3 regions of the Pseudomonas sp. GW821-FHT02H06 genome follow, and region 1 is predicted to be linked to each of the others. Evidence: riboswitches for the same ligand, from Rfam matches in the RefSeq annotation. Region 1 holds a riboswitch; each other region holds the start of a gene.
The links. A riboswitch is a leader RNA that binds a small molecule or an ion and turns the genes downstream of it on or off. The one in region 1 is predicted to bind cobalamin.

Region 1 (9,527 bases):
CTGAACGACGCCACTGACGGCGCCAACCTGGTCGGCGACGGCCAAGCCTCTGCCGAGCCTCTTCGCCGCGCCGCTCAGCATCGCGGTCTGCCGTTACGTCTGCCGCTGGCAGACCTTGGCGAGCAGGGCATCGGCAACGCCAAGACCCTCGACGGCAACAACGTCGGCCCGCTCAAGGAGGCTTCCGAGCGTTACGGTTCGGACGCGATTCTGGCGGTTCACGCGCAGGAAAACGGCGGCCAGTGGCAGGGCAAATGGCACCTGTGGCTGGGGGACAAGATGGAGCAGGGCAGTGCCAGCGGCGCGAGCTCGGCGGAACTGGCGGACGCGGTACTGTTGGCAGTAAGCCAGCGTCTGGCGCCGCGCTTCGTGGTCAAGCCGGGTGCCTCGACGGGCATGGTGCTGGATGTGCAGGGCATGAATCTTGAGCGTTACGCGCAGCTGTTGCGCCTGCTCGAACCGTTCGGCGGCCGCCTGAAATCAGCCGACGGTGATCGCATCGCGTTCGACGTCAGCGGCAGCCCCGATCAATTGCGTTCCCAACTGGCGCTGGCGAAACTGCAGGAAGTGCCGGCCGGTGAAATCGCCAGCGCGCCGGTCAACGCCGCGCCCGTTGCTGCGGACGGCACGCCGGTAGCACCGCAGCCGCCTGCTGTTTCGGACAGCGCATTGCACTTCCGTTGGTGAACAGGTTCATAACGACGTTGCTCGAAGCACATCATCCTGGGGAAAGAGGCAGTAATGACTGATACGCGTCGTTGGTTCTGGCTGGGCGGGGTTGTCCTGGTCTGTTTGTTCGTCTGGCTGCTGCACTCGATTCTGACGCCGTTCCTCGTGGCGCTGCTGCTGGCGTACATGGGCGATCCGCTGGCAGACCGGCTGGAAAAACTGAAGCTGTCCCGCACCATGAGTGTGGTGACCGTGTTCCTGTTGTTCACCCTGATTTTCATGGGCCTGCTGCTGGTGCTGGTGCCAATGCTGGCCAAGCAGCTTTACCGCCTGTACGAACTGGCACCGCAAATCCTCGACTGGCTGCAACACACCGCCATGCCGTGGGCGCAGGCCAAGTTGGGGCTGGCAGACGGCTTCTGGAAGTTCGACAAGGTCAAGGCGGCGATCTCGGAGCACATGGGCCAGACCGGCGACATCGTCGGCATCGTCTTGTCCCAGGCCACGACCTCGACCCTGGCGCTGATCGGCTGGCTGACCAACCTGGTGCTGATCCCGGTGGTCTGCTTCTATCTGTTGCGTGACTGGGACGTGATGATGGCGAAGGTGCGCAGCCTGCTGCCCCGTCACCGCGAGAAGAAGATCGTCGCGCTGGCGGACGAGTGCCATGAGGTATTGGGTGCGTTCATTCGCGGCCAGTTGCTGGTGATGGTCGCGCTGGGCGTGATTTACGCCGCCGGCCTGATGCTGGTCGGGCTGGAGCTGGGGCTGTTGATCGGTGTCATTGCCGGCCTGGCCGCCATCGTGCCGTACATGGGTTTCGTGATCGGCATCGGCTCGGCGATTCTGGCGGGTTTCTTCCAGTTCGGCGGCGACATGTATCCGATGCTGGGCATCGTCGCGGTGTTCATGGTCGGTCAGGCACTGGAAGGCATGGTGCTGACCCCGTTGCTGGTGGGTGACCGCATCGGTCTGCACCCGGTTGCGGTGATCTTCGCGATCCTGGCGGGCGGCGAGCTGTTCGGCTTCACCGGCATCCTGCTGGCCCTGCCGGTGGCGGCGGTGATCATGGTCCTGGTGCGCCATGTTCATGACCTGTACAAGGATTCGGACATCTACGGCGGTCTGGACGACCCGGATCTCTGATTCCCGCGAATCAGGATGCGTACCGGCGCGCGGTGCTCACCGCGCGCCTCCTTTCTCGGCGGGTTTTGCCCGTATTCCCCAGTGATACCAGTGACATACGCAAGCCTTTGATTTTGCTGGCGGTCTGCCGCATTGTGCGGCCAGCCCTGCGGGTATAGACTTTACGCACTTTTCACAGAGGCCCCTTGGCGGTTCGTCACGAACCGTTCAGCCAGCATGAAACCAGTTCAGCTGCCCCTGAGTGTGCGTCTGCGTGATGACGCCACCTTCATCAATTACTATCCAGGCGCCAATGCCGCTGCACTCGGCTATGTCGAGCGGCTGTGCGAAGCCGAGGCCGGCTGGACAGAAAGCCTCATCTATCTGTGGGGCAAGAACGGGGTAGGGCGCACGCACCTGTTGCAGGCTGCCTGCCTGCGATTCGAACAGATGGGCGAGCCGGCGGTTTATCTGCCGATGGCCGAACTGCTCGATCAAGGCATCGGCCTGTTCGATCATCTGGAGCAGTACGAACTGGTGTGCCTCGATGACCTTCAGGCGGTGGTCGGCAAGCCTGAATGGGAAGAGGCGTTGTTCCACCTGTTCAACCGGCTGCGCGACAGTGGCCGACGCTTGCTCATCGCCGCTTCATGCTCGCCCCGAGAGCTGCCGGTCAAGCTGGCGGACCTGAAATCACGGCTGACCATGGCGCTGGTGTTCCAGATGCGCCTGTTGTCCGACGAAGAAAAACTCCGCGCCCTGCAATTGCGCGCGTCCCGCCGCGGGCTGCACCTTACCGACGAAGTGGGGCATTTCATCCTCACCCGCGGCAAGCGCAGCATGAGTGCGCTGTTCGACCTGCTTGAACAGCTCGATCAAGCCTCACTGCAGGCCCAGCGCAAGCTGACCATTCCGTTCCTGAAAGAAACCCTCGGTTGGTAAGCGCGTCCGTGGTCGATCAGGCTTTGGTCCTGCAAACTGCCGCGGCCCTGCGCCATGCCACACGCATCCTGATCATCACCGGTGCTGGCCTTTCGGCGGATTCGGGTTTGCCGACCTATCGCGGTGTCGGTGGTCTGTACAACGGCGAGACCGACGACGGCCTGCCGATCGAAATGGCGTTGTCCGGCCCGATGCTGCGTCGTGATCCGGCGCTGTGCTGGAAATACATTGCACAATTGGGCAGCGCTTGCCTGGGCGGACGTCCCAATGCGGCGCACTATGCCATCGCCGAATTGCAGCGGCGCAAGCCGGAATGCTGGGTGTTGACGCAAAACGTCGACGGCTATCATCGCGCTGCGGGCAGTCCGCCAGAACGCCTGATCGAAATTCATGGCCAGTTGGCGCCGCTCTACTGTCAATCTTGTGGCGCCGAGGATCCGCTGTTGAGCGAGCGCCTCAACCGACCACTGCCACCGCTGTGCGCCCGCTGTACTGGCGTTTTGAGGCCATCGGTGGTGTTGTTTGAGGAGATGTTGCCAGAGTTGGCACTGAACGTGCTTCAGGAAGAGATGGCAAAAGGCTTTGACGCTGTGCTCAGCATCGGAACCACCGCCAGCTTCCCATACATTCATGAGCCCATGCTGCGCGCTCGGGTGACGGGAGGCTTTACTGCCGAGATAAACCCTTCGCCGACCGATCATTCCGCGCACATGGATGCGTTTCTGAGGTGTAGAGCCTTAGAAGTGATGGACGACATCGTAAGTCACATTTGTTTCGATTGAATTTGCAAATGGGTACGATTGAAGGCATAGTCTCGGCTTCTTTACACTTCAGCCACGGTCGTGCACATGCTAAACCGCTTCGCACCCCTCGTGCCTCTCGCACTCGTAACGCTGTTGTTCGGCTGTGCGGCCCAGATGCCGACGTCGCAACAACAGTCGCAAAGCCCCCAGTTCCGGGACTCTGCCACCGCTCAATCCGCCAGCAAGCGTGCCGATTACGCATCCTCCGTACTGGATGACGAAGTCGCCACCGAAGACGAGCTCGCTCAATTTGCCGATAACAAGCCGTACCGCCTGCCGGTTCTGGCTGACAGCATCCTCGAGCGCGGCAAATCCCTGATAGGCACTCGCTATCGGTTCGGCGGCACGTCGACCACCTCTGGTTTCGACTGCAGCGGTTTCATCGGTTATCTCTTCCGCGAAGAGGCGGGCATGAGCCTGCCGCGTTCCTCCCGCGAAATGATCAACATCGATGCCCCTCTCGTTAAACGCAATGACCTCAAGCCAGGCGACCTGCTGTTCTTCAGCACTGCCGGCCGTGGTCGTGTCAGCCATGCGGGCATCTACCTGGGCGATGATCAATTCATCCACTCCAGCAGCCGCCGCAGCGGTGGTGTCCGCGTCGACAGCCTCGACGATGCCTACTGGGCCAAGACGTTCATCGAAGCCAAACGCGCGCTGGCGATGGCACCTTCAACGGTACCTGCAACCACTACCGCGATGAGCTCGACTACAATCAAGCGCCAAACCCGTTAATTCCGGGCGCGCAAAGGGCTAACCCCTCTTGCGCGCGACCCCGGCCCTCGGCAAAGTAAGCTGCATCCCGCACAGGTTGTCGTGTTTATGTCGTTAACGGTTCGCCTGATCGTCGCCTCTCTGGCTGTGCTGCTGGCCGCATGTTCCAGCACTCCACCGCCTGCTCCACGCAAGGTCGTCTACCGGCCAGTGGTCTCCGCTCCTCCCCAGTTTTCTTCACCGCTCGCCGACGACGTCCTGTTGCGCGCGATCGGCCTCGTTGGCACGCCCTATCGCTGGGGCGGCAACACGCCTGATTCGGGTTTCGATTGCAGTGGCCTGATCGGCTATGTCTACCACGACGCCGCCGGTATCACTTTGCCGCGATCGACGCGGGAAATGATCACGCTGCGCGGCCCGGACATCGACCGCAGCCAGTTGCAGACCGGTGACCTGGTGTTCTTCGCGACGGGCGGCGGCTCCCACGTCAGCCATGCCGGCATCTACGTCGGGGAAGGGCGATTCGTTCACGCGCCGGCCACCGGCGGCACGGTCAAACTCGACAGCCTGGACAAGCCTTATTGGCAAAAGGCCTGGCTGAATGCCAAGCGCGTTATCCAGCCATCGAATCTTGCCAGGCAATAGTCGTTTTTGAGGCAACGTGTTCATGGGCTGCTGCAGGAACACCTGTGCATTCCAGGGTGAAATCCCGTAAACCCGTGGGCGCTCTGCCCACGGTTCGATTGACGCTCCCCAGTCAACCCTCTAACCTTCGCGCCATGTTTCAGGTGCCCGGGACCTTGTTGGTCCACAGGGTGAAACAGGGAAGCCGGTGCGATTGCTCGTGCGATCAATTCCGGCGCTGCCTCCGCAACGGTAAATGAGTCAAGGCCACGCACAATGCCACTGTGTTCGCTGAACATGGGAAGGCGCCTGGCCTGCCACGGTTGTGGCAACTCATGAGTCCGGAGACCGGCCTGATCCATCGAACAGCATCACGGAGGGCGATGCTCTGCTGCAGGCCGGGCCATGTCCGGTGCCTGCTGACAGTCTTTGCCTGTGCCCTCCGTTTGCCACACCTGCCCTCAAGCGGAGAGCTGAGATGAGCGAATCCCCCGAACGTGACGAACGCCACCTGGCGCGCATGCTGCGCAAAAAGGCGGTGATGGACGAGCGCATTTCCAGCGCGCCAAATGAATGCGGATTGCTGCTGGTCCTGACCGGCAACGGCAAAGGCAAAAGCAGCTCGGCGTTCGGCATGCTTGCCCGCGCCATGGGCCACGGCATGCAGTGCGGCGTCGTGCAGTTCATCAAAGGCCGCCACAGCACCGGCGAAGAGCTGTTCTTCCGCCGCTTTCCCGAACAAGTGCGTTACCACGTGATGGGCGAGGGCTTCACCTGGGAAACCCAGGACCGCCAGCGTGACATTGCCGCGGCCGAAGCCGCCTGGGCCGTGACCCGGGAAATGCTCAAGGAGGCCTCTATCGGCATGGTCGTGCTTGATGAGCTGAACATTGCCCTCAAGCACGGCTATCTGGACCTGGAGCAGGTGCTGAGCGATTTGCAGGCACGCCCGCCGATGCAGCACGTGATCGTCACCGGTCGCGGGGCGAAACAGGAACTGATCGACCTCTCCGACACCGTTTCCGATATCGGCGTGGTCAAGCATGCCTTTCAAGCCGGCATCAAGGCGCAGAAAGGCATCGAACTGTGAGTGAGCGCCAGCCCCGGCACTGCCCGGCAGTATTGATCGCCGCGCCTGCGTCCGGTCAGGGCAAAACCACCGTCACCGCCGCACTGGCCCGTCTGCATCGCAATCAGGGGCGCAAGGTGCGCGTGTTCAAATGCGGGCCGGACTTTCTCGACCCGATGATTCTCGAACGCGCCAGCGGCCATCCGGTGTACCAACTGGACATGTGGATGATCGGCGAGGCCGAAAGTCGGCGCCTGTTGTGGGAAGCCGCCGCCGACGCCGACCTGATCCTCATCGAAGGCGTCATGGGCTTGTTCGACGGTACGCCCTCCAGCGCAGACCTGGCCCGGCGCTTCGGCGTTCCGGTCCTCGGGGTTATTGACGGCACGGCCATGGCCCAGACCTTCGGCGCACTGGCGTTGGGATTGGCGCGCTATCAGCCGGACCTGCCATTTGCCGGCGTGCTGGCCAATCGCGTCGGCACGGTGCGCCATGCGCAGTTGCTCGAAGGCAGCCTGACCGAAGGCCTGCGCTGGTACGGCGCGCTGTCCCGTGAAACCGGCATTGAGCTGCCCAGCCGGCACCTCGGCCTGGTGCAGGCCAGCGAATTGAATGACCTGGACATGCGCCTTGACGCCGCGGCCACCGCGCTGGCCAGCACCTGCGACGCCACGTTGCCACCGTCCGTGACCTTTACCGCGCCGGAATTCGTGCCGGCCGAACCGCTGCTGGCCGGCGTGAAAATCGCCATCGCCCACGACGAAGCGTTCGCGTTTTTCTACGGCGCCAGCCTCGACCTGCTACGGGAGATGGGCGCCGAACTGTCGTTCTTTTCGCCGATCCGCGACCGCGAACTGCCCGACGCCGACAGCCTGTATCTGCCGGGCGGTTACCCGGAACTGCATCACACGGCGCTGGCGGAAAACCACAGCATGCTGGCCGCGATTCGCGCGCACCACGCCGCCGGCAAACCCTTGCTCGCCGAATGCGGCGGGATGTTGTATTTACTCGATGCCCTGACCGATGTCGACGGCCAGCGCGCCGAAGGGGTGGGCTTGCTCAAGGGGGAAGCCGTGATGCAAAAGCGTCTGGCCGCCCTGGCCCTGCAATCGGTCGAACTGCCGGAAGGCATCCTGCGTGGCCACACCTATCACCACTCCCTGACCAGCACCGAGCTGACCCCCATCGCCCGCGGCCTCAGCCCCAATGGCGGGCGCGGCGCCGAAGCGGTGTACCGCGAAGGGCGCATGACTGCGTCGTATGTCCACTTTTACTTTCCCTCGAATCCCCAGGCGATGGCGGCGCTGTTTTTGCCATGAGCCCATCTAATTCAACCGCCGCATTCTGTGGGAGCGAGCCTGCTCGCGAAGTGGGCGCGTCCGATCCCACTCCTTTTCTGAAAAACCGCTTTCGCGAGCAAGCTCACTCCTACATGGGGCGCATCGCAGGTGATTGCTGTGTTTCACGCGCGGGACAGGCGAGCCATGACTGAACACACCTTCACTGACCCCGAACGCGCCGCCGTTTACCGCGCCATCGCCGAGCGTCGCGACATGCGTCACTTCTGCGGGGGCACCGTCGCGCCGGAGTTGCTGGCCCGTCTGCTCGAAGCCGCCCACCACGCGCCGAGCGTCGGTTTGATGCAGCCGTGGCGTTTCCTGCGCATCACCGATCCGGCCTTGCGCACGCAGATTCAGGCGCAGGTGGAGGAGGAACGCATTCGCACCGCCGAAGCCTTGGGCGAGCGGTCCGACGATTTCATGAAGCTGAAGGTCGAGGGCATCAGCGACTGCGCCGAGGTATTGGTCGCTGCGTTGATGGACGACCGCGACAAACACATCTTCGGCCGCCGGACCCTGCCGGAAATGGACATGGCGTCGTTGTCTTGCGCGATCCAGAACCTCTGGCTGGCGGCCCGTGCCGAGGGCCTGGGCATGGGCTGGGTGTCGCTGTTCGATCCCCAGGCCCTGGCGGATCTGCTGAAGATGCCAACCGGTTCAAAACCCCTGGCGATCCTGTGCCTCGGCCCGGTCAAGGAATTTTACCCGGCGCCGATGCTGGTGCTGGAGGGCTGGGCGCAGCCGCGCGCGTTGCAAGAGTTGGTCTACGAGAACACATGGGGAGTGATTGCATGAGTGTGGCGTTATTGAGCGTCGCCGGGGTCGCGCTGGACGCGTTGCTCGGCGAGCCAAAACGGAACCACCCGCTGGTGGCGTTCGGCCGTTTTGCCGAGCGCATCGAACAGCGCCTGAATGCTGCCGGCCGGGGCTGGCGCAGCCATGGCGTGACGGCGTGGTTCATCGCCGTGATTCCGCTGACCCTGATCGCCACGTTGCTCAGCTGGCTGCCGTTCGTTGGCTGGCTGGTGGAAGTGCTGGCGCTGTACTGCGCGTTGGGTCTGCGCAGTCTGGGCGAGCACGTCGAGCCGGTCGCCCAGGCGCTGCGCGGCGACGATCTGCCCGAAGCGCGTCGGCGCGTCGGCTATCTGGTCAGTCGCCAGACCGCCGAGCTGGACAGCACCGAAGTGGCCCGTGCGGCCACCGAATCGGTGCTGGAAAACGGCAGCGACGCGGTGTTCGCGGCGATCTTCTGGTTCGTCGTGCTGGGCGCGCCGGGCGTTGTGCTCTATCGCCTGAGCAACACCCTCGACGCCATGTGGGGCTATCGCAACGAGCGCTTCGAACGCTTCGGCTGGGCGGCGGCGAAAATCGACGACCTGCTCAACTACATTCCGGCACGCTTGGTGGCATTAACCTACGCGCTGCTGGGCAACACCCGACTGGCCCTGCGCTGCTGGCGCACCCAGGCCCCGAAGTGGGACAGCCCCAACGCAGGCCCGGTGATGGCCGCCGGCGCCGGTGCGCTGGGCGTCGAGCTGGGTGGCCCGGCGATTTATCACGGCGAGCTGCATGAGCGCGCGACCCTGGGCGAAGGCGTGCCGGCGGACGCCGACTCCATCGATCGAGGCTGGCAACTGGTGCAGCGCGGCGTGTGGCTGTGGTTGCTGATTTTGTGTCTGGGGACAGAATTCTATGCTTGAACACGGCGGCCGATTGCGTGGCGCAGTCCTGAAATACGGCATTGATGAGGCGGACTGGCTGGACCTGTCCAGCGGGATCTCGCCGTGGTCATGGCCAATCCCGGCGATCCCGGAAGCGGCCTGGGCGCGCCTGCCGGAAACCGATGACGGTCTGGAAGCCGCCGCCCGCCGCTATTACGGCGTCACGGACGTGTTGCCGGTGGCCGGTTCCCAAGCGGCGATTCAGGCGCTGCCGCGTCTGCGTCAGGCGGGCAAGGTCGGTGTGCTGTCGCCGTCCTACGCCGAGCACGCCGAGGCCTGGCGCAACACCGGTTTTCTGGTGCGCGAGGTGCTGGAGCACGAAGTGGAGCGGTTCATCGACACCCTTGACGTGCTCGTCGTGGTCAACCCGAACAACCCCACCGGCCTGAGCCTCACGCCCGAACGCCTGCTGGAATGGCACACGCGGCTGGCCCAGCGTGGTGGTTGGCTGGTGGTCGACGAAGCGTTCATGGACAACACGCCGGAGTTGAGCCTAGCGGCTTACACCCAGCGTTCGGGG
Region 2 (9,527 bases), on a different contig from region 1:
AGACCGAAAGCCCCAGTTGACGTAGATAATCACCATGATCCTGTAAGTGCCTCTCCAGCAACAGATTTGCCGACTGGAAACCAATGCGCCACGCGGTCATGGTCGGCAGATTGCGCACGTCCACGGAGAAGAAGTTGCGCCCGGTCGGTAGCACGTCCAGCCGTCCTCGGCTGGGGGCGCCGCTCGGGCCGGCCGGGACGAAACGCCCACTTAGCGCGCTGAGCAGATTCGACATTTCGGCTGGACCGCAGGCGTCTAGGCGAGGGATAACCACTTCATGCAGAGACTGAACAACATCGGACAAGCTGTTGTTTGCAAAGGTATTACTGATAGGCACGCCGCTGGCAATCTTCTCAATCATCTGCGCAGCCAAAAGCTCCAGCCGCTCGCGGGTATCACCCGTCGTGCGCCATGGTTCAGCGCTGACTTCATGTAATGCGTGAGGTTTGTCGCCGGTCCATGGCGCACCGAGATCACAGTCCAGCGGGTCGAAATCCAGCGCCAGCGCCTGACTCAATGCCCGCAGCAGACTGGCCTGACCGCCGCGACCATCGCCGCGAGGCACGCGCACCATGGCCAGCAGCGTGTCGATGCGCAGCCGGCCGGTGGGCGACTCGCCGAATACGTGCAAGCCGTCGCGGATCTGCGATTCCTTCAGGTCACACAGGTAGGTGTCCAGGCGCGGCAGCCACACGGCGGCGTCGGCCTCGCTGTTGGCGTCCCCGTCCATCGCCAGTTCGCGGTCGATGTGGGTCTCGCGCACCAGCCTGAGAATGTCTTTTTGCAGCTCCCTGGCGCGGCGCGGATCAAGCAGCTGCGCTTCGTAATATTCGTCCGCCAGCAGTTCAAGGTCGCGCAACGGACCGTAGGTTTCGGCGCGGGTCAGCGGTGGCATCAAGTGGTCGATGATCACCGCCTGGGTGCGGCGCTTGGCCTGGGCGCCCTCGCCCGGATCGTTGACGATGAACGGGTAGATATTCGGCATCGGGCCAAGGATCGCGTCCGGCCAGCAATACTCGGACAGACCGACGCCTTTGCCCGGCAGCCATTCCAGATTGCCGTGCTTGCCGACGTGGATGACAGCATGAGCGCCATAGCGTTTGCGCAGCCAGAAGTAAAACGCCAGATAGCCGTGGGGCGGGACCAGATCAGGGTCGTGATACACCGCGCTGTGGTCCACGTTGTAGCCCCGCGCCGGTTGAATGCCGACGAAGGTCATGCCGAAACGCAGGCCGGCGATCATCATCCGCCCGTCCCGACACATGGGGTCGGTGTCAGGGGCGCCCCATCGCGCGATGACTGCATCGCGATTGGCTTGCGGCAGCGCTTGAAACGCCGCCTTGTACTCGTCCATGGCCATGCTCTGGTGGCACGGCCGTTGATCGAGGCTGTCCGGATCGTTGGTGACGCCGCCGAGCAAGGCGTGAATCAGCGCAGTACCGGTCTCGGGCAGGCCTTCAACCGGGTAACCCTCGGCCTGCATGGCCTTCAGGATGTTCAGCGCGGCCGCCGGGGTGTCGAGGCCGACGCCGTTGCCAATGCGCCCGTCGCGGGTGGGGTAGTTCGCCAGAATCAGCGCTACGCGCTTGTCGGTGTTGGCGGTGCGGGCAAGCAGCACCCAGCGCCGGGCCAGTTCGGCGACGAAATCCATGCGTTCCGGCTGGGCGCGGTAGCAAACCACGTCGGACTGACTGCGCTCGCTGTGCCAGGCCAGGTCCTTGAAGCTGATTGGCCGGCTGATGATGCGCCCGTCCAGTTCCGGCAGCGCGATGTGCATCGCCAGGTCGCGGGGGCCCAGCCCTTGGGCGCTTGCCTGCCAGGCGGGTTCGTTGTCCTGGGCGCAAATGGCCTGAATGACCGGGATGTCTCGGCGAAACGGCCGAACATCTGGCGCTTCCGGGCTGGATTGGGCGAAGCCGGTGGTGTTGAGAATGACCTCGCAATCAACCTCGTCGAGCCAGTCCTGTATCGCGCTCATGCAGCCGGCTTCCTTCAGGCTGGCGACGGCAATCGGCAACGGGTTCAGGCCCTGGGCCGACAAGCGCTCGCAGAACACATCGATGAAGCCGGTGTTGGCTGCCTGCAGGTGGGAGCGATAGAAAAGCACGGCCGCGACCGGCTGATCGGCGCGCCAGTCGGCCTGCCAGCGGGCCAGGTCGGCGTTGGCGTTCTGCGGGTGATAAATCACGGTGCGCGGCAGGGTTTGCGGCTCGGCCCACGGGTAGTCGCCACCCAGCCAGCGTGTGGCGATGAAATTGAACAGCGCCAGCGCGTTGTGCTTGCCGCCCTGACGCAGGTAATGCCAGAGACGCTCGCGGTCTTCGACGGATTCCGTGCTCAGGCCGCTCAGCTCGGGGTCTGGCCGATCACAGCCCGGGACCAGAATCAGCTTCACGCCTTTCGCGGCCAGCTCCACCAGCCGCTCGACGCCGTAACGCCAGTAGCCGATGCCGCCGTGCAGGGAAATCAGGATGACTTTCGCGTGGCGCAGCACCTCGTCGACGTACAAATCCACCGACGCATGGTTTTGCACCTGCATCGGATTGGCCAGGCGCAGGCTTGGGTAGCTATCCGGCAATTGCCGCGCGGTTTCAGCCAGCAGCGCCAGATTCGAGTCGGCGCTGCACAGGATCACCAGCTCGGCGGGCGTCTGGCCCAGGTCAGCGATGCTGTCGTCGGGGACGAAGCCGCCGGGCTGTGTACGCAGCAGGTGCATGGTTAGCCTTTTATGCCTGAGACTGCATCGCGCAATTGCGCTTCAAGGACGCCGGCGTCCAGTTCCTGGCCGATCAGCACCAGGTGGGTTTCCCGAGCTTCGTCTGGCTTCCAGGCGCGGTCGAAATGCTTGTCGAAACGCGTGCCGACGCCTTGCACCAACAAGCGCATGGGTTTGCCGGGAATGGCGGCGAAGCCTTTGACACGCAGGATGCCGTGCTGGACGACGGCCTGGGTCAGCGCGTCGAGCAACAGCGATTCGTCGGCCTGGGGCAGCGTGATGGAAATCGAGTCGAAGGCGTCATGGTCGTGATCATCATGATCGTCGCCTTCGTGGTGATCGTGGTGGGTCTTGCGCCCGTCGATGTGCAGCTCGGATTCGGCGCCCAGGCCCAGCAATACGCTGATCGGCAGCTGGCCCCGGTTCGCTTCGACGATCTTCACCGCCGGCGGCAGTTCTTCGGCGACTTCGGCACGCACGGCGGCGAGAGCATCCGCGTCGAGCATGTCGGCCTTGTTCAGCACGACGAGATCGGCGCTGGCCAGTTGGTCGGCGAACAGTTCGTGCAGCGGCGATTCGTGATCCAGGTTCGGGTCAAGCTTGCGCTGGGCGTCGACTTGGTCCGGGAACGCGGCGAAGGTGCCCGCGAGCACGGCCGGGCTGTCGACCACGGTGATCACGGCGTCGACGGTGCAGGCGTTGCGAATTTCCGGCCACTGGAAGGCTTGAACCAGCGGTTTCGGCAGGGCCAGGCCCGAGGTTTCGATGAGGATGTGATCGAGGTCGCCGCGACGGGCGACCAGTTCCTGCATCACCGGAAAGAACTCTTCCTGAACAGTGCAGCACAGGCAGCCGTTGGCCAGCTCGTACACACGACCGACGGCTTCTTCTTCGGTGCAGCCGATGGTGCATTGCTTGAGGATGTCGCCGTCGATGCCCAGTTCGCCGAACTCATTGACGATGACGGCGATGCGCCGGCCTTCGGCGTTGTCGAGCATGTGCCGCAACAAGGTGGTTTTGCCCGAGCCGAGAAAGCCGGTGACGATGGTGACAGGGAGTTTGGCCAGTGTTTTCATCGGTTGCCCTCAGGCGTGCGGCGGGGCAACGAGGACGAAAACAGCGCAGGCCGGTGGAAGCAGGCGCGCGGTTAAATTCGCCACCGGATCACCCCGCCCGGTTGTAGTGGAATTCCTCGGCCGCTTGCAGGCGGTCCGATTCGAGGCAGGTCTCCTGGCTCACGGCGGCCGGTCGCTGACAGGCATCATCAGGCGACTGGCATTCATTGCGCCTTCCCGCTCGCGCAGTGGCTGTGCAATGAAGCTGTCCGTTTACAGTTGCGGGGGCAGCTGCGGCTTGAAACCGCATTCCCTTCTTAGCGCCGGTGGCCTTGGTAGTTGATAAAGGCGCCCGGCGAACCTCAAGTGCGCAAGGCTACGCAGTGACTGGAGGCCGGTCAATCGTGCTTTGCAATGAGTGCCGCGCCAATTGACGCACCGATCGCTGCATTGATTGACGCATCGGCTGAAGGGCCGATTGACGAGCCAAACAGCCCGTGGTCTGCTACACACCTTGTTACGGGTGCCCTTCACAGGGTGAAACGGGAAACCGGTGCGTACAGACCTTCGGGTGTGTATCAGTCCGGTGCTGCCCCCGCAACGGTAAGCGAGTGAAGAGTCAGATCCACTGTGTCGGCATCGATATGGGAAGGCGATTCTTGAAGGCACGTCGGCTGTAACGGCTGATGCATGTGCCCCTCGCGAGCCCGGAGACCGGCCCGATAACGCACCATAACAACCCGCGGTGGGCGGGCGCTGTTGATCACTGCCGGCCTTCGTCTGCGGTGTCTTCGCGCCTTTCCGTCCGCTGAATCCACTTCAGAGGGAAGCGCCATGTCCATCAGCACACCCCGCCAGACGTCCGGCACCAGCACAAACACCACAACAGCCGTGACCGCCACCCAAAGCCAGCGCCTTGTCGCCGCCGTCAGCGCGATGTTTCTCGGTGCGTTTCTAGTGTACTTCGCCGGTTTCTCCCACATCGATGCGGTGCACAACGCGGCACACGACACCCGTCACAGCTCCGCCTTCCCGTGCCATTGAGACCCGCCGCCATGTTCAAGCGAATTGCGCAAACGGCCGGGTTCACCGGACTGCTCGCCGCCCTGCTGTTGACACTGCTCCAAAGCTTCTCGGTGGCGCCACTGATCCTGCAGGCGGAGACCTACGAAAAGGCCCCGGCTGCCGAGATGCACGAGCACGCCGAGGGTGCGATGGCCGGCCACGTCCATGACGCCGAAGCCTGGGAGCCGGAAGACGGCTGGCAGCGCGTGCTGTCCACCACCGGCGGCAATCTGGTGGTCGCGGTCGGCTTCGCCCTGATGCTGGCGGCGCTGTACACCCTGCGTACGCCGACCAGTGCCCGCGAAGGCGTGCTGTGGGGGTTGGCCGGTTATGCGGTGTTCGTGCTGGCGCCCACTCTTGGTTTGCCGCCCGAGCTGCCCGGCACTGTCGCGGCGGATCTGACCCAACGGCAGATCTGGTGGGTCGGCACCGCCGCCTCCACGGCTGCAGGCCTGGCATTGATAGTGTTTGCACGGCACTGGGTGTTGAAGGCCTTGGGCGCGGTGATCCTGGTGGTGCCGCATATCGTCGGCGCGCCGCAACCGGCGGTGCATTTGGCACTGGCGCCGGAAGCCCTTGAAGCGCAATTCAAGATCGCGTCGCTGCTGACCAATGCGGTTTTCTGGATTGCCCTGGGCTGGATCAGCGCTTGGTTGTTTCGGCGCAATGAAGCGACCGAGACGCACGTCGGTTTGAAGCCTGCTCTGTGAATGAAGTGCGCGATCGGCCGCTGTGGGTGGTCGGTCTGGGCTGCCAGCGCGGCTGTTCGGCGTTGGAGCTTCGACAGTTGATGGAGGATGGGTTGCGGGAGGGTCGTCTTGAGCTGAAAGACGTTGCCGCCCTCGCCTCCATTGACGGCAAGTCGGCTGAGGTAGGGCTGCTGGAACTGGGTCATGAGCTGGGGCTGACGATCGGGTTTTTCAGCGCGGATGATCTGGCGGCTTACGAGGCACAGCTGACTTACCGTTCGGACATCGCCTTCGAACGCACCGGCTGCTACGGCGTGGCAGAAAGCGCGGCGCTGGCGATGGTGACACGGTTGACCGGCGCGCCCGCGACCTTGGTCATCCCCCGCCGAAAAAGCCCCCACGGGACCTTTGCTCTGGCAACCGCAATCTTGTAGGACCGGCCAACCCTTGTAGGACCGGCTTTAGCCGGGAAGACGTCAGTAGTCACACCGCAGATTTTGATGGTGTGCCCTAGGGCCCCTTCCCGGCTAAAGCCAGTCCTACAAAGTCAGACCGAGTGCGCTCAGGGAGAATGCATCCGACGAGCCACTGCTCAAATGAACTCCAATCAGGACACCCCATGACTGTTTTTTTCATCGGCGCCGGCCCCGGCGATCCGGACCTGATCACTGTCAAAGGCCAGCGGCTGATCCGCTCCTGCCCGGTGATCATCTACGCCGGTTCCCTGGTGCCTGAAGCAGTGCTGGAAGGTCATCAGGCGATCCAGGTCACCAACAGCGCTCCATTGCACCTTCAGCAGATCATCGAGCTGATGAAATCCGCTCATGCACAGGGCCAGGACGTGGCGCGTGTGCATTCCGGCGATCCGAGCCTGTATGGCGCGGTCGGCGAACAAATCCGCTGCCTGCGCGAGCTGCAGATCCCCTTCGAAATCATCCCCGGCGTCACCGCCACCGCCGCCTGCGCCGCGTTGCTCGGGACAGAGCTGACGCTGCCGGACATCTCCCAGAGCGTGATCCTGACCCGCTACGCCGACAAAACCGACATGCCCGAAGGCGAAAGCCTGGGCGATCTGGCACGGCACCGGGCAACCATGGCGATCCATCTGGGGGTCAATAACCTCGGCAAGATCGTCGCCGAGCTGACGCCGCACTATGGCGCCGACTGCCCCATCGCCGTAGTGCATCGCGCCAGCTGGCCCGATCAGGATTGGGTCACCGGCACACTGGCAGATATCGAGGAGAAGGTGCGGATCAAGGGATTTCGTCGCACCGCGCTGATCCTGGTGGGTCGGGTACTGGGCAACGACGTGTTCAGCGAGTCATCGCTGTATCGCGCGGGCCATGCCCATGTGTTCAGGCCCTAGCGTGCGCCTCTAGACCTTGGCGAGCGCCCACAAAAAAGCCCCGAACTCGTCGGGGCTTGCCTGCAACACCATACTTCCTGGAATCACACGTTGACTCAGTAGTACGCGTTTTCTTTCTGGGTGTGGTCGGTCACGTCACGCACACCGGTCAGCTCGGGGATGCGCTCCAGCAATGTGCGCTCGATGCCTTCCTTGAGCGTCACATCTGCCTGACCGCAACCCTGGCAACCACCGCCGAACTGCAGAATGGCGACATTTGCCTCATCTTCTTCCACCACCTCGATCAAGGTCACCTGGCCGCCGTGACTGGCGAGACCCGGGTTGATCTCGGTCTGCAGGTAGTAATTGATACGCTCGTTGATCGGGCTGTCGGCGTTGACCATCGGCACTTTGGCGTTTGGCGCCTTGATGGTCAGTTGACCACCCATGCGGTCAGTCGCGTAATCGACAACGGCGTCGTCCAGAAACGCTTCGCTGAACGCGTCGATCCAGGCGGTGAAACTTTTCAGGCCGATGGCCGTGTCTTCAGGTTTCTCTTCGCCCGGCTTGCAGTAGGCAATGCAGGTTTCAGCGTATTGGGTGCCAGGCTGGGTAATAAACACGCGGATGCCGATGCCGGGGGTGTTCTGCTTTTCCAGCAGATCGGCCAGGTAATCGTGGGCGGCATCAGTAATCGTAATAGCGGTCATGAAAATTCCTCGCAGACGTGGGGCGCAGTTTACGCCAATCAACTGCGCCTGACAAAGCCCTAGTGTTTTAGTCAGGTAAGCGGTTCGCCTCGACTAAAAACCCGTCATGACAGAGCTGCTTCCTTGCTCGCCCTTCTCTGATCCAGCCAGCCCTTCATGCGTCGGTACAGGCCCTTCTCAATCCACTCATAACTGAGCCACGCCCCCAGGGCGATGACCGGAACACAGACGGCGAACACCACATACGGATTAACGCCATAACGTTCGCTCACCAGCCAGCCCGCGTACAGCACCAGCACGTGGAGCAAATACACCGAATACGAGCAATCGCCCATGACTTTGAGAAGGCGGTAGTTGCGCAGATAGGGTTCGAGGGAGATGCACGCCACCACGATCACCGCGCTCGGCAGGCCCCAGTTGATGATGCGAGGCGCCGGTTGCAGGTGGTCGATGGTGAACAGCGCGGCGCCGATCGCGATCAATGGCAACCACAACCGCTCGCTGATCCAGCCCCGGCGATACATCACGCCGACGAAAATGCCGAGCAGGAATTCGTAAACGATGTCATTGGCGTAGAACCGGCTGACCAGCCCCGACCGACCCAGCACATCGGTAATGGCGAACAGCGCCGCCGCCAGGATCAACGGGCGCAGCCGTTGCTGAAACAGAAAAACCATCGAAAACAGCACGTAGAACAGCATCTCGTAGTTCAGCGTCCAGCCCACGTTGAGAGTGGGATAGAGGCCGTAACCGCCGGGATTTTCCGAAGGGATGAACAGCAGCGACAGCACGAAGCTCTGCCAGTCGACCACCTGGTGGGGCAGCAGCGGTTGGGCGACCACGACCAGAAGACCCATCACCAAGGTGTACAGCCAGTACGCCGGGACGATACGAATAACCCGGTTGAGCATGAAACGGCCGGCGGGGATGTCCTTGTCCACGGTTGACAGGTAGATGACCAGACCGCTGATGACAAAAAAAATGTCGACGCCGACCGCGCCTTTTTCAGTGAAAAAGCGGCCGACGGGCCCACTCGGATGGAAGTCGAAAAAAATCTGCATGAAGTGGTGACACACAACAGCCCACGCGGCGAGTGCCCGCAGGGCCTGAACCGAAATCAACATCTGCAACCTCTTGCTTCGTCTGGATTGACCCCAGGCGCCATACCGGCAAGGCACGGCGTCGGAGAGCGACTCACAGGGTCCGACTTCGAAAATTGCAAAAAGGTTCGGCGCCACTGACGGGCTGCATAATGGCTGCACGCCATGTCCAATAAGGGTTTCCCCTTTGAAGCGGCCTCAGCGGGGCCGCCGCCAAATGTGAAGATTCCTTAAATAACGGCGCCCCTGCGACTCACAGATTCTCGTACCGGTTCATGTCCAGCACCCCTGCCTCGCGGGGTTCGGTTTCCTGAAGGTAGCGGTCCAGGTCGTGGAAGTAGGTCCAGAATAATGGATGGCTGCGGCGCACGCCCCAGCGCTGGACGATGGCGTCAAACGCCTGCTTGTGATCATGGGCCTGCTCCATCGCGTCAACAAACGCGCCGACTTCACTGGCCGGGATATTGAACATGAAATTCGGGTAGCTGCTCAGCACTCCCGGGTAGATCGTCAGCGTGTCCAGGCCCGGCTGGTAGCGGTAATCCTCACCCATCAGAAAGGCGACGTTACTGTGGGCGCGGTTGCGCAGCATGCTGTAAATGATGCGTTTGCCGCTGCCGTCCTGGATTCGCAGCATCGTCGCCTCCGGCAACTGGTGAATGACCTTCAGCCCCGCCGCAGGGCGCGAGGTTAGCCGGCTCAGTGCCTGCTCCACTCCGCTGAACACCGGGTCCAGTCCCTCACGCGAACAATAGGCGCCGTCGCAGCGATTGATCGGGTCCGGCGTCACGTTCAAGGTGCCCGCACGCTCGATCAACTTGCGCTCGAAGTCACGCTTGGGGTTGTG
Region 3 (9,527 bases), on a different contig from region 1:
TCTGCAACGCTTCGGCGCCCGCGCCTGGCTGACGCGCATCATGTTCACCTGGGGCGCAGCGGCGATGGCCATGGCCTTCGTGCGCGGCGAAACCAGTTTCTATGTGCTGCGCTTCATCCTCGGCGCGGCGGAAGCGGGGTTCTTCCCCGGCATTATTTATTACTTCACCCAGTGGCTGCCTTCCAGCGAACGCGGCAAGGCCATGGCCATCTTCCTCAGCGGCTCGGCTATTGCGTCGGTGATTTCCGGGCCGGTGTCCGGGGCGTTGCTCGGCGTCAGCGGCATGAACCTGCACGGCTGGCAGTGGATGTTCATCATCGAAGGCTTCGCCTCCATCGCCCTGTGCGGTTTTGTCTGGTTCTGGCTGCAGTCCCATCCCCGGGATGCCAAATGGTTGAGCGAAGAAGAGAAGGGCGCGCTGATCAGTGCCATCGACGCCGAACAGCGCGCCCGTGAAGCGGCGCAAGTGATCAAGCCGTCGATCTTCAAGCTGCTCGCCGACCGGCAGATCATGCTGTTTTGCTTCATCTACTTTTCCGTGGCCCTGACCATCTACGGCGCGACCTTCTGGCTGCCGAGCATGATCAAGAAGATGGGCAGCCTCAGCGATTTCGAAGTCGGCCTGTTCAACTCGATTCCGTGGATCATCTCGATCATCGCCATGTACGGCTTCGCCGCGCTGGCGGCTCGCTTCAAGCATCAACAGGCGTGGGTTGCGGTCACCCTGGTGATTGCCGCGTGCGGGATGTTCATGTCCACCGTCGGCGGGCCGATCTTCGCCTTCGTCGCCATCTGCTTCGCGGCCATCGGTTTCAAAGCGGCGTCCGCGCTGTTCTGGCCGATTCCCCAAGGCTATCTGGACGCGCGCATCGCAGCGGCGGTGATCGCGCTGATCAACTCGATCGGCAACCTCGGCGGCTTCGTGGCGCCCACCGCGTTCGGCTTTCTGGAGCAGAAAACCGGCTCCATTCAAGGCGGCATGTACGGCCTGGCACTCACCTCATTGGTGGCGGCCGTGGTGATCTTTTTCGCCCGTACCACACCGAAAGGCGACCCACACCGCCCAAAGCTTGAGGACGCTGCGCCACTGCGAGCAGCCGCGTCGCTCAGCTCATCGTCAAGCGTCAAACCCTAGCCTCACACCCTGATTGACCGGGAGAAGTCATTTGAAAATCACACGCGTCACCGTCACACCGATTGCCTTCCGCGATCCGCCGTTGCTCAACGCCAGCGGCATCCACGAGCCGTTTGCCCTGCGCTCGATCATTGAAGTCGAAACCGACAACGGCTACCTCGGCCTGGGAGAAAGCTACGGCGATGCCCCGGCCCTGGCGATTCAGCAGCAGTTGCAGAGCCAGTTGATCGGCATGGACCCGTTCAACCTCAACCACTTGCGGGCGGTGGTCAAAGCCACGGTGGCGGCGAACAAACCCACTTCGGTAGCGGGTGCCGAACTGGCGCCGGGTTCCCATGCCAGCAAAGCGGTGAGCAATGCCTATTCGGCATTTGAAGTGGCGTTTCTGGATGTGCAGGCACGTTCCATGAACCTGCCATTGGTTGACCTGCTGGGCGGTGCCGTTCGCGACCGCGTGCCGTTCAGTGCGTACCTGTTCTTCAAATACGCCCAACACGCCGATTCGCCCTACGCGCCCGACAGCTGGGGAGAAGCGCTGAGCGAAGAGCAGATCGTCGCCCAGGCGCGGCGGATGATCGAAGCGTACGGTTTCAAAAGCATCAAACTCAAAGCCGGCGCCCTGGACCCCGAGCACGAAGTGTCGTGCATCAAAGCGCTGAAAAAGGCCTTCCCGGGCTATCCGCTGCGTATCGACCCGAACGGCAACTGGTCGCTGGAAACCTCTATCCGCATGGCCGAACTGCTCGGCGATGACCTGCAATACTACGAAGACCCGACGCCGGGGCTGGAAGGCATGGCCGAACTGCACACACGCACCGGCCTGCCGCTGGCGACCAACATGGTCGTCACCGACTTCGACGAATTCCGCCGCAGCGTCGCGCTGAACAGCGTGCAGATCGTCCTCGCCGACCACCATTACTGGGGCGGCCTGCGCGAAACCCAGGCGCTGGCAAAAATGTGCGACACCTTCGGCCTCGGCGTCTCCATGCACTCCAACTCCCACCTGGGCATCAGCCTCATGGCCATGACCCACGTCGCCGCCGCCGTCCCCAACCTCGACTTCGCCTGCGACACCCACTACCCGTGGCAAGAACCGGACGAAGAAGTCATCAAAGGCGGCAAACTCCCCATCATCGACGGCTGCGTCCACCTCACCCGCGAACCTGGGTTGGGGCTTGAACTGGACTATGACCAGTTGGGCAAACTCAATGACCAATTCCTGACGTGCGGGATTCGCCAGCGGGATGATGTGCGGCAAATGCAGAAATACAAACCGGAGTGGAAGGCGGTGAAGCCGAGGTATTGAGGTTGGGGGTTATTACTTCTGCAGGATGATCGGTGTTTGGGATATCGCATTCGCGAGCAAGCTCGCTCCCACAAACACCATTCAGGCCGAAGATCCTTCAGCGCCTGAACTGGCCTCTTCCCGGCTAAAGCCAGTCCTACGAGACCGCGTCAAGCCAGTGAGGGACGCGTGACCTCACTGTAGGACCGGCTTCAGCCGGGAAGCCTTTGATCTGCTCTTGATCTTCATACCCAAAAGGCTCAAACACCGCCAAACGCGACTTGGGTGCAGGCTGAACGCAGGTCTCGCGCAGTGGGCCGAGCCGCATGGATGCGGCGAGAGCGCCGTCAGGGCATGGATGCCCGTTCGGCGCGGGCCCACGGAGCGAGACCGGAGTGAAGGAACCCTGACGAAGGAAGGGCCCAACCAGGAGCAGGCACCCTTGGTTACTTGGGGTGCTTTTCCAAGCAACTCGCCGAAGGCGAAACATTCTGCCCCCAGGCAGACGCTCTTGATCCTGGCGCCCTCAGCCTCAACACCTTAGCCCCGTCAAACGGATCAACCAACCAATGCCCCCGCACCCCAAAAACCTCACCCAATAGCTCCGGCGACAACACATCAAAGGGCGAACCCAACGCCACCAACCGCCCGCCGTCCATCACCGCCAGACGATCACACCCCAGCGCCTGATTCAAATCATGCAACGCCACCACCGTCGTCACCGGCAAATCCTGCACCAACCGCAAAATCGACAACTGCTGCTGAATATCCAGATGATTCGTCGGCTCATCCAGCAACAACACCTGCGGGCGCTGCGCCAAAGCCCGCGCAATATGCCCCCGCTGCTGCTCCCCACCCGACAACGTATGCCACGCCCGATGCCCCAAGTGCTGCAAACTCACATCCGCCAGCGCCTGCGCCACAATCCGGTCATCGTCCGCGCCCCACGGCGCCAGCGCCGACAGCCACGGCGTACGGCCCAACTCAACCGCCTGCAACAGACTGATCGAATCACCCGTCTGCGCGTGCTGCTCCACCACCGCCACCTGCCGCGCAATGTCCCGCCGACTCAGCGACGACAATCGCTGCCCGCCCAGGCGAACATCGCCCTGAGACGGCGACTGAATCCCCGCCAGCAACTTCAGCAGCGTCGACTTCCCCGAGCCATTGGGCCCGACAATCCCCAGGTTCTCCCCCGGCCGAATCGCCAGGCTCACCCCACTGAGCAGCGACGCGCCCTTGACCGAATAACTCAGGTCACTCCCTTCCAGCATGGTGCCGGGCACCTCCTGACGGGCGTTCATCGAGGACGATTCCCGCGGACCAGAATCATGGCAAAAACCGGCGCGCCCACCAGCGCCGTGATGACCCCGATCGGCAACACCTGACCCTTGATCAAGGTGCGCGACAGCACATCGGCGGCAATCATGAACAGCGCGCCAATCAGGGCGCTCAAGGGCAACAACCGGGCATGACGCACCCCGGCCATCAGGCGCACCGCGTGGGGAATCACCAGCCCGACGAAGCCGATGGAGCCGACGATCGACACCATCACCGCCGTCATCAGCGCGGCGGTGAGAATCAGCACGGCCTGCACCCGGCGTACCGGAATGCCCAGGGACGCCGCTGAATCGCTGCCAAAGGTGAACGCATCCAGCGCGCGCCGATGCCACAGGCACACCAGCAAGCCGAGCACCACGACCGGCACCGACAGCGCCACCGACGACCAGCGCACGCCGCTGAGATTGCCCAGCAACCAGAACATGATCCCGCGGGCCTGCTCGGCATTGGCCGACTTGGTGATCAGGAAGGAGGTCAGGGCATTGAAGAGCTGGGACCCGGCAATGCCCGCCAGGATGATCTGGCCGGCAGCGGTCTGGCCCCGAGAGGAGCGGGCGAGCAGGGCGACCAGCGCGAAGGCAGCAATCGCCCCGGCAAACGCGCCGGTGGACAGGGAGATCGTCCCGGCACCGATGCCGATGATCGCCACCAGCACCGCGCCGGTCGAAGCCCCGGCGGAAATGCCCAGCAAGTAGGGATCGGCCAGCGGGTTGCGCAGCAGCGATTGCAAGACCACGCCCGACACGGCGAGCCCTGCGCCGCAGGTGGCGGCCACGATGGCCCGGGTCAGGCGGTAATTCCAGACGATGCCCTCATCGATGGGGTCGAGGGGATAGCCTGTGGCCCACAGCTTGTTCGCCAGCACCTGAACGATCACCGGCAGGCTGATCGACGTCTCGCCGATCGCCACGCCCGCCAGCACCGCCAACGCCAGCAACGCGGTCGCCCAGGCGCCGTGGCCGAACATTCGGACGATGCTTGAGCGAGGAGTACGGAGCGAGGTCATTGGGGGTGAATGGCCTGGGCCAGTTGCTCGATGCCGTCGAACAGCCTGACGCTGGACTCCATGGCGCTGGCGTCCATGATCACGATGCGATTGTTTTTCACCGCATCCATATTCCGTGTGACCGGGTCCGAGCGGAGGAAGGCCAGCTTCTTCTCGTGATCGTCCGCCGGGAAGCGGCGGCGGTCCATGCGCGCGATGACCAGCACGGTCGGGTTGGCCTTGGCGATGGTTTCCCAGCCCACGGTCGGCCATTCCTCGTCAGAGTCGATGACGTTACGCATGCCGAGGGTGTCGAGCATGAAGTTGGGAATGCCCTTGCGTCCGGCCACGTACGGATCGACGTTGATGTCCGGGCTGGAAAACCAGAAGACCGCCGAGACGGGCGGGTTGGCATGGGCGTTCGCCTGCGCCACAGCCCGAGCCATTCGCGCCTGGTAATCCGCGATCAACTGCTCGCCACGGTCCTGCACGTCGAAAATCTGCGCCAGCTGCCGCAGGCTTTTGTACAGCGTGTCGATGCGGAAGGCTTCGAGGCGCGTGCCGTCGGCGCCGACCCGGTTGTTCTTGCCCTCGCAATCGGACGGCAGGATGTAGGTGGGGATGCCCAGGTCGCGGAACTGCTCGCGGGTGCCAACGGCGCCCTGTGGCCCGACCATCCACTCAAACTGCACCGGGACGAAATCCGGGCGTTTGCCGATCACCGATTCAAAACTCGGCGCGTTGTCGGCCAGACGCTCGATGCCGTCGTTGAGGGTTTGGTACTGCGGTAGAACGGGATTGAACCACAGCGACGTACCCACGACGTTCGGGCCCAGGCCGAGCGCATACAGCATCTCGGTGGCGGCCTGGCCAATGGTCACGGTTTTCTGCGGGACGTGGGTGAAGGTCAGCGCTTGGCCGCAGTTGTCCACGGTCAAGGGGTAAATCGTCGACGCTGCGAGGGCGGCAGTGGGCAAGGTCAGGGTGACAAGCAGGGCGGCGAGGCGGCGCAGCGGCATGAACAGCGATCTCCAGATAGCCTGAATGCTTGGCGAAGCAGGCGCTGGAAAGTCCATCCCGACAGACGCCCCGGAAAAAAGGGCGAGCTCATGGTGCGCGCACGGCACGCGAACGGGAGTCCTTCCCCGGACACCCCGCCGGTGAATGAATATGCTGGCCGGCAGGTCTCCTGACTGGCGCTTCATCGCCGTGCTTCGGCCTTCCCGGGGTGACCCAGTGGCAAACAGGAAGCAGGGCTCAGCGCCTACAGTTGCGGGGACAGTTCCCTTTCAGCGCGCAGCACGCGCCTGGGGATTCCCTATTAATTCCGAGCGGAAACCGGCGGCGGGGATACTAAACGATTCGGTGGGGAGAGGCGAATGCAGCGACAGTGTGCCGGAGATGTATTGACACCTCGCAGTAACTGGACGGACGCAACACCTGTGGGAGTGGGCTTGCTCACGAAGAGGCCAGCACATCCGCTAAATCTTCTGCGGCTGGAATGCAGTCTTCGCGAGCGAGCTCGCTCCCACAAGGTATGTGTTTGCAGCGCCATCGGCGTGAGCTCAACACCACCGGCTTAGAGCTTAAACGGCCAACCCACGATCTTCTTCGGCCGTGGCGTCGCATAGGTCCGCACTTTCGAGGTCTTCAACCCCAGACGCACCAGTGATTCCGCCAGTGCCACCGCAGCGGTCACGCCATCCACCACGGGCACGCCGGCGCGGTCACGGATGAGTTGATCCAGGCCGGCCATGCCGCCGCAGCCCAGGCAAATCACCTCGGCCTTGTCCCGATTCACCGCTTCGATGGCCTGCTCGACAATGGCCTCGACCGCACGCTCCGGCGATGCCTCCAGCTCCAGCACGCTCATGCCGCTGGCCCGCACCGATGCGCAGCGCTCGTACACCCCGGCCAGCTTCAGGCGGTCTTCGATCAGCGGCACGGTGCGGTCCAGTGTCGTCACAACGGCGTATTTGTGCCCCAACAACATCGCCAGGCTGGCCGCCGCTTCGGTGATGTCCACCACCGGCACATCGAGCAATTCCTGCAAACCCTCGCGGCCATGCTCGCCGTAGCCGGCTTGAATCACCGCGTCATAAGGCCCTTCGTAGGACATCACCCGGTCCATCACCGCGATGGCCGCCAGGTAGCTTTCGAAATTGCCTTCCACCGACTCGGCGCCGAAGCGCGGGGTCAGGCCGATGATCTCGGTGCCAGGCGAGGCCACGCTGCGGGCCTGCTCGGCAATGGTCTCGGTCATGGATTCGGTGGTGTTGACGTTGACGATCAGAATTCGCATGGACAGATCTCGCGCAGAAAACAAGGCCGGGCGTCTGGCCCGGCGTCGTTGCCCACGATATCAGTCTTTCATCGGCACGGGCGCCTGCAGGGCGATGAAGCCCTGATCGCGCATGGCCTGCCAGAAACCGTCAGGCACCTGTGCGTTAAGCGCGGTGACGTCCTCGATGATCCGCGAAGGGCGGCTGGCACCCGGAATCACCGCCGCCACCAGGGGGTTGGCAAGGACGAATTGCAGCGCTGCCGATTTGATGTCGACCTGGTACTGACGGGCGATCTCCTGAATGTGCGCCACCTTGTCGAGCATCGCTGGCGACGCTTCCTGGTACTCGAAATGCTTGCCGCCCACCAACACGCCGGAGCTGTAAGGCCCGCCGACGACGAATTCGGCGTTGTGCTGACGGGCCTTGTCGAACAGCCGTTGCAGCGGTTGGTCGTGATCGAGCAGCGAATAACGGCCGGCGAGCAGGAAACCATCGGGCTGGGCTTCTTCCAGATCCAGCGTCAGTTCGCACGGCTCGACGCGGTTGACGCCCAGGCCCCAGGCCTTGATCACGCCTTCTTCGCGCAGGCGGGTGAGGGCGCGGAAAGCGCCAGTGCGGGCGATATTGAAATGCTCGATCCAGGCATCGCCGTGGGCGTCCTGCGCGACGTCGTGGACAAACACGATATCCAGACGATCAGTGTTCAACCGCTCCAGGCTCGCTTCAATGGAACGCAGCGTGGCGTCGGCGGAATAATCGGTGACGATCTTGTTTTTCAGGCCTTCGGCGAACGGGCCGCTGCGGGTCTCGGTATCGATCTCGTCGGAAATCAGCCGGCCGACTTTGGTGCTCAGGGTGTATTGGTCGCGTGGGACGCCGGCGAGGGCCTTGCCCAGGCGCTGCTCGGATAAGCCGGCGCCGTAGATGGGCGCCGTGTCGAAATAGCGAATGCCCTGGTCCCAGGCGGATTGAACGGTGGCCGCTGCTTCCTCCTCGTCGATGGTGCGGAACATGTTGCCCAGCGGTGCGGAGCCGAAGCCGAGGCGGCCGATGATCTTGTCGTGCAGACTCATGGAAGATGTCCTGTGCGGTGGGGCGTGTTGGATGTCGCGCGGTTCATGGCCCGGATCGAGCACGATGAAACCGGCGAAGCTTCTTTACTGACTGTTGATTGCCGCAGGGGTTCTTCGTAATCCGCGGCGGTGGACTTTCACATGCTCGGTGAGCGGCTATCCTCAGTCCATGCAAATCTCGCTATTTGCGGTACCTCACTGGGACCAGCTCCTGCGATTCCTCTGCGGGACCGGCTTCAGCCGGGAAGAGGCCCGTGAGTACGCCATCCATGACCAGCGAGGCCGCCGATGAGCGAGCACATCATTCATTTCCATTGCGGGGTCGATCAGGCCAGCACCGAGCATTTTCGCGATCGCTGCCTCGAAGCCCTCAGCAAGGGCGCGACCGGATTGCTGCTGAATCTGTCGACCGCCGGCGGCAGCACGGCACTGGGATTCACCCTGTACAACTTCCTGAAATCCCTGAAAGTGCCGATCCGCGCGTTGAACAGCGGCAACATCGAATCCATGGGCATCGTCATCTACCTGGCGGCTCAAGAGCGGATCGTCTGCCCCCACTCGCGTTTTCTGATCCATCCCATGAGCTGGTACTTCAATCAGAGCTCGGTAGACCACTCACGCATGCGCGAATACCTGCGCAGCCTGGACAACGACCTGCAGCGCTACGTGAACATCTATCAGAGCGAAACCGTGAGCGCGGTGCACCCGCTGGACATAGGGCGCTGCCTGTCAGCGGAGGAGAAGGTGATCCGCGCTGAAGACTCCCTGGCGTGCGGCATTGCCCATCGTGTCGAGCAATTGCAGTTTGCCGAAGACGCCGTGCACTGGACCGTCAGCGCCAGCTAAGCTCGATCCATTGAACCCGGTCGTTGTCGAGCCCTCTGACTCTATTATTGGCCACATTGAAACGAGAGGTGACTGCCATGCAATCCCATACACCTGACGCTGCACCCGTTCCGCCGCGCCCCGCTCCCCAGCCGGGTGACGAAGAGACAGGATTTGACGCCGACTTGGATCCGGGCAACGAAGACCCGGGTTCGCAGTTTGATCGGGACGCGACGGTGCCGCTGATCGATCCGGATAAATGAGGGGGGAGGATGCCGCTTACACGTGTGCTTGCTATGAGGCGTACATTGCTTTTTTGACTGATGCTCAAACAAAAGAGCGAGAGCCTTGGCCCTCGCTCGCTTCACTCAGCCGCACGTCGTTACGACTTGCCGCCTGAGCCGCCTTTCTTGCCGGTGCCGCTCGCGCCTGCACCCGATTCTTTCTTCATATCGCTTCCGGCATTGCCGCTGCCTGAAGCCTGTCCGCCTTTCTTGCCGGCTTCGGACGCTTTCTCTTTATCGTTCGCAAAATTGCCAGGGTTCGACTTTCCGGTGTTAGCCATGATCGCAGACCTCTTGTTATTGAGAAGGCGAGA

Region 2: it holds a riboswitch for cobalamin, as region 1 does, so the genes downstream of both, AC07VF_RS03215 (CbtB domain-containing protein) here and cobO (cob(I)yrinic acid a,c-diamide adenosyltransferase) in region 1, are expected to answer to the same signal.
Region 3: it holds a riboswitch for cobalamin, as region 1 does, so the genes downstream of both, AC07VF_RS23135 (ABC transporter substrate-binding protein) here and cobO (cob(I)yrinic acid a,c-diamide adenosyltransferase) in region 1, are expected to answer to the same signal.

The regions. Positions count from the first base shown of each region.
Region 1 is NZ_JBWKVD010000001.1:169,054-178,580, reverse strand. Features, by position in the region: gene AC07VF_RS00870 (DUF2066 domain-containing protein) at 1-687, shown strand, start outside; gene AC07VF_RS00865 (AI-2E family transporter) at 742-1,815, shown strand; gene hda (DnaA regulatory inactivator Hda) at 2,032-2,736, shown strand; gene AC07VF_RS00855 (NAD-dependent deacylase) at 2,745-3,518, shown strand; gene AC07VF_RS00850 (C40 family peptidase) at 3,585-4,274, shown strand; gene AC07VF_RS00845 (C40 family peptidase) at 4,362-4,898, shown strand; cobalamin riboswitch at 5,023-5,248, shown strand; gene cobO (cob(I)yrinic acid a,c-diamide adenosyltransferase) at 5,356-5,967, shown strand; gene AC07VF_RS00835 (cobyrinic acid a,c-diamide synthase CobB) at 5,964-7,265, shown strand; gene bluB (5,6-dimethylbenzimidazole synthase) at 7,431-8,081, shown strand; gene cbiB (adenosylcobinamide-phosphate synthase CbiB) at 8,078-8,986, shown strand; gene cobD (threonine-phosphate decarboxylase CobD) at 8,979-9,527, shown strand, end outside.
Region 2 is NZ_JBWKVD010000002.1:21,435-30,961, reverse strand. Features, by position in the region: gene cobN (cobaltochelatase subunit CobN) at 1-2,716, opposite strand, end outside; gene cobW (cobalamin biosynthesis protein CobW) at 2,719-3,792, opposite strand; cobalamin riboswitch at 3,920-4,151, opposite strand; cobalamin riboswitch at 4,276-4,508, shown strand; gene AC07VF_RS03215 (CbtB domain-containing protein) at 4,606-4,815, shown strand; gene AC07VF_RS03210 (CbtA family protein) at 4,827-5,546, shown strand; gene AC07VF_RS03205 (cobalamin biosynthesis protein) at 5,543-5,959, shown strand; gene cobM (precorrin-4 C(11)-methyltransferase) at 6,145-6,891, shown strand; gene nfuA (Fe-S biogenesis protein NfuA) at 6,987-7,580, opposite strand; gene AC07VF_RS03190 (acyltransferase family protein) at 7,685-8,704, opposite strand; gene AC07VF_RS03185 (fatty acid cis/trans isomerase) at 8,934-9,527, opposite strand, start outside.
Region 3 is NZ_JBWKVD010000019.1:36,907-46,433, forward strand. Features, by position in the region: gene AC07VF_RS23115 (MFS transporter) at 1-1,135, shown strand, start outside; gene AC07VF_RS23120 (glucarate dehydratase family protein) at 1,167-2,441, shown strand; partial or broken gene AC07VF_RS23125 (ABC transporter ATP-binding protein) at 2,942-3,724, opposite strand; gene AC07VF_RS23130 (FecCD family ABC transporter permease) at 3,721-4,728, opposite strand; gene AC07VF_RS23135 (ABC transporter substrate-binding protein) at 4,764-5,765, opposite strand; cobalamin riboswitch at 5,909-6,104, opposite strand; gene AC07VF_RS23140 (aspartate/glutamate racemase family protein) at 6,326-7,048, opposite strand; gene AC07VF_RS23145 (aldo/keto reductase) at 7,109-8,104, opposite strand; gene AC07VF_RS23150 (ATP-dependent Clp protease proteolytic subunit) at 8,393-8,950, shown strand; gene AC07VF_RS23155 (hypothetical protein) at 9,028-9,192, shown strand; gene AC07VF_RS23160 (con-10 family general stress protein) at 9,312-9,494, opposite strand.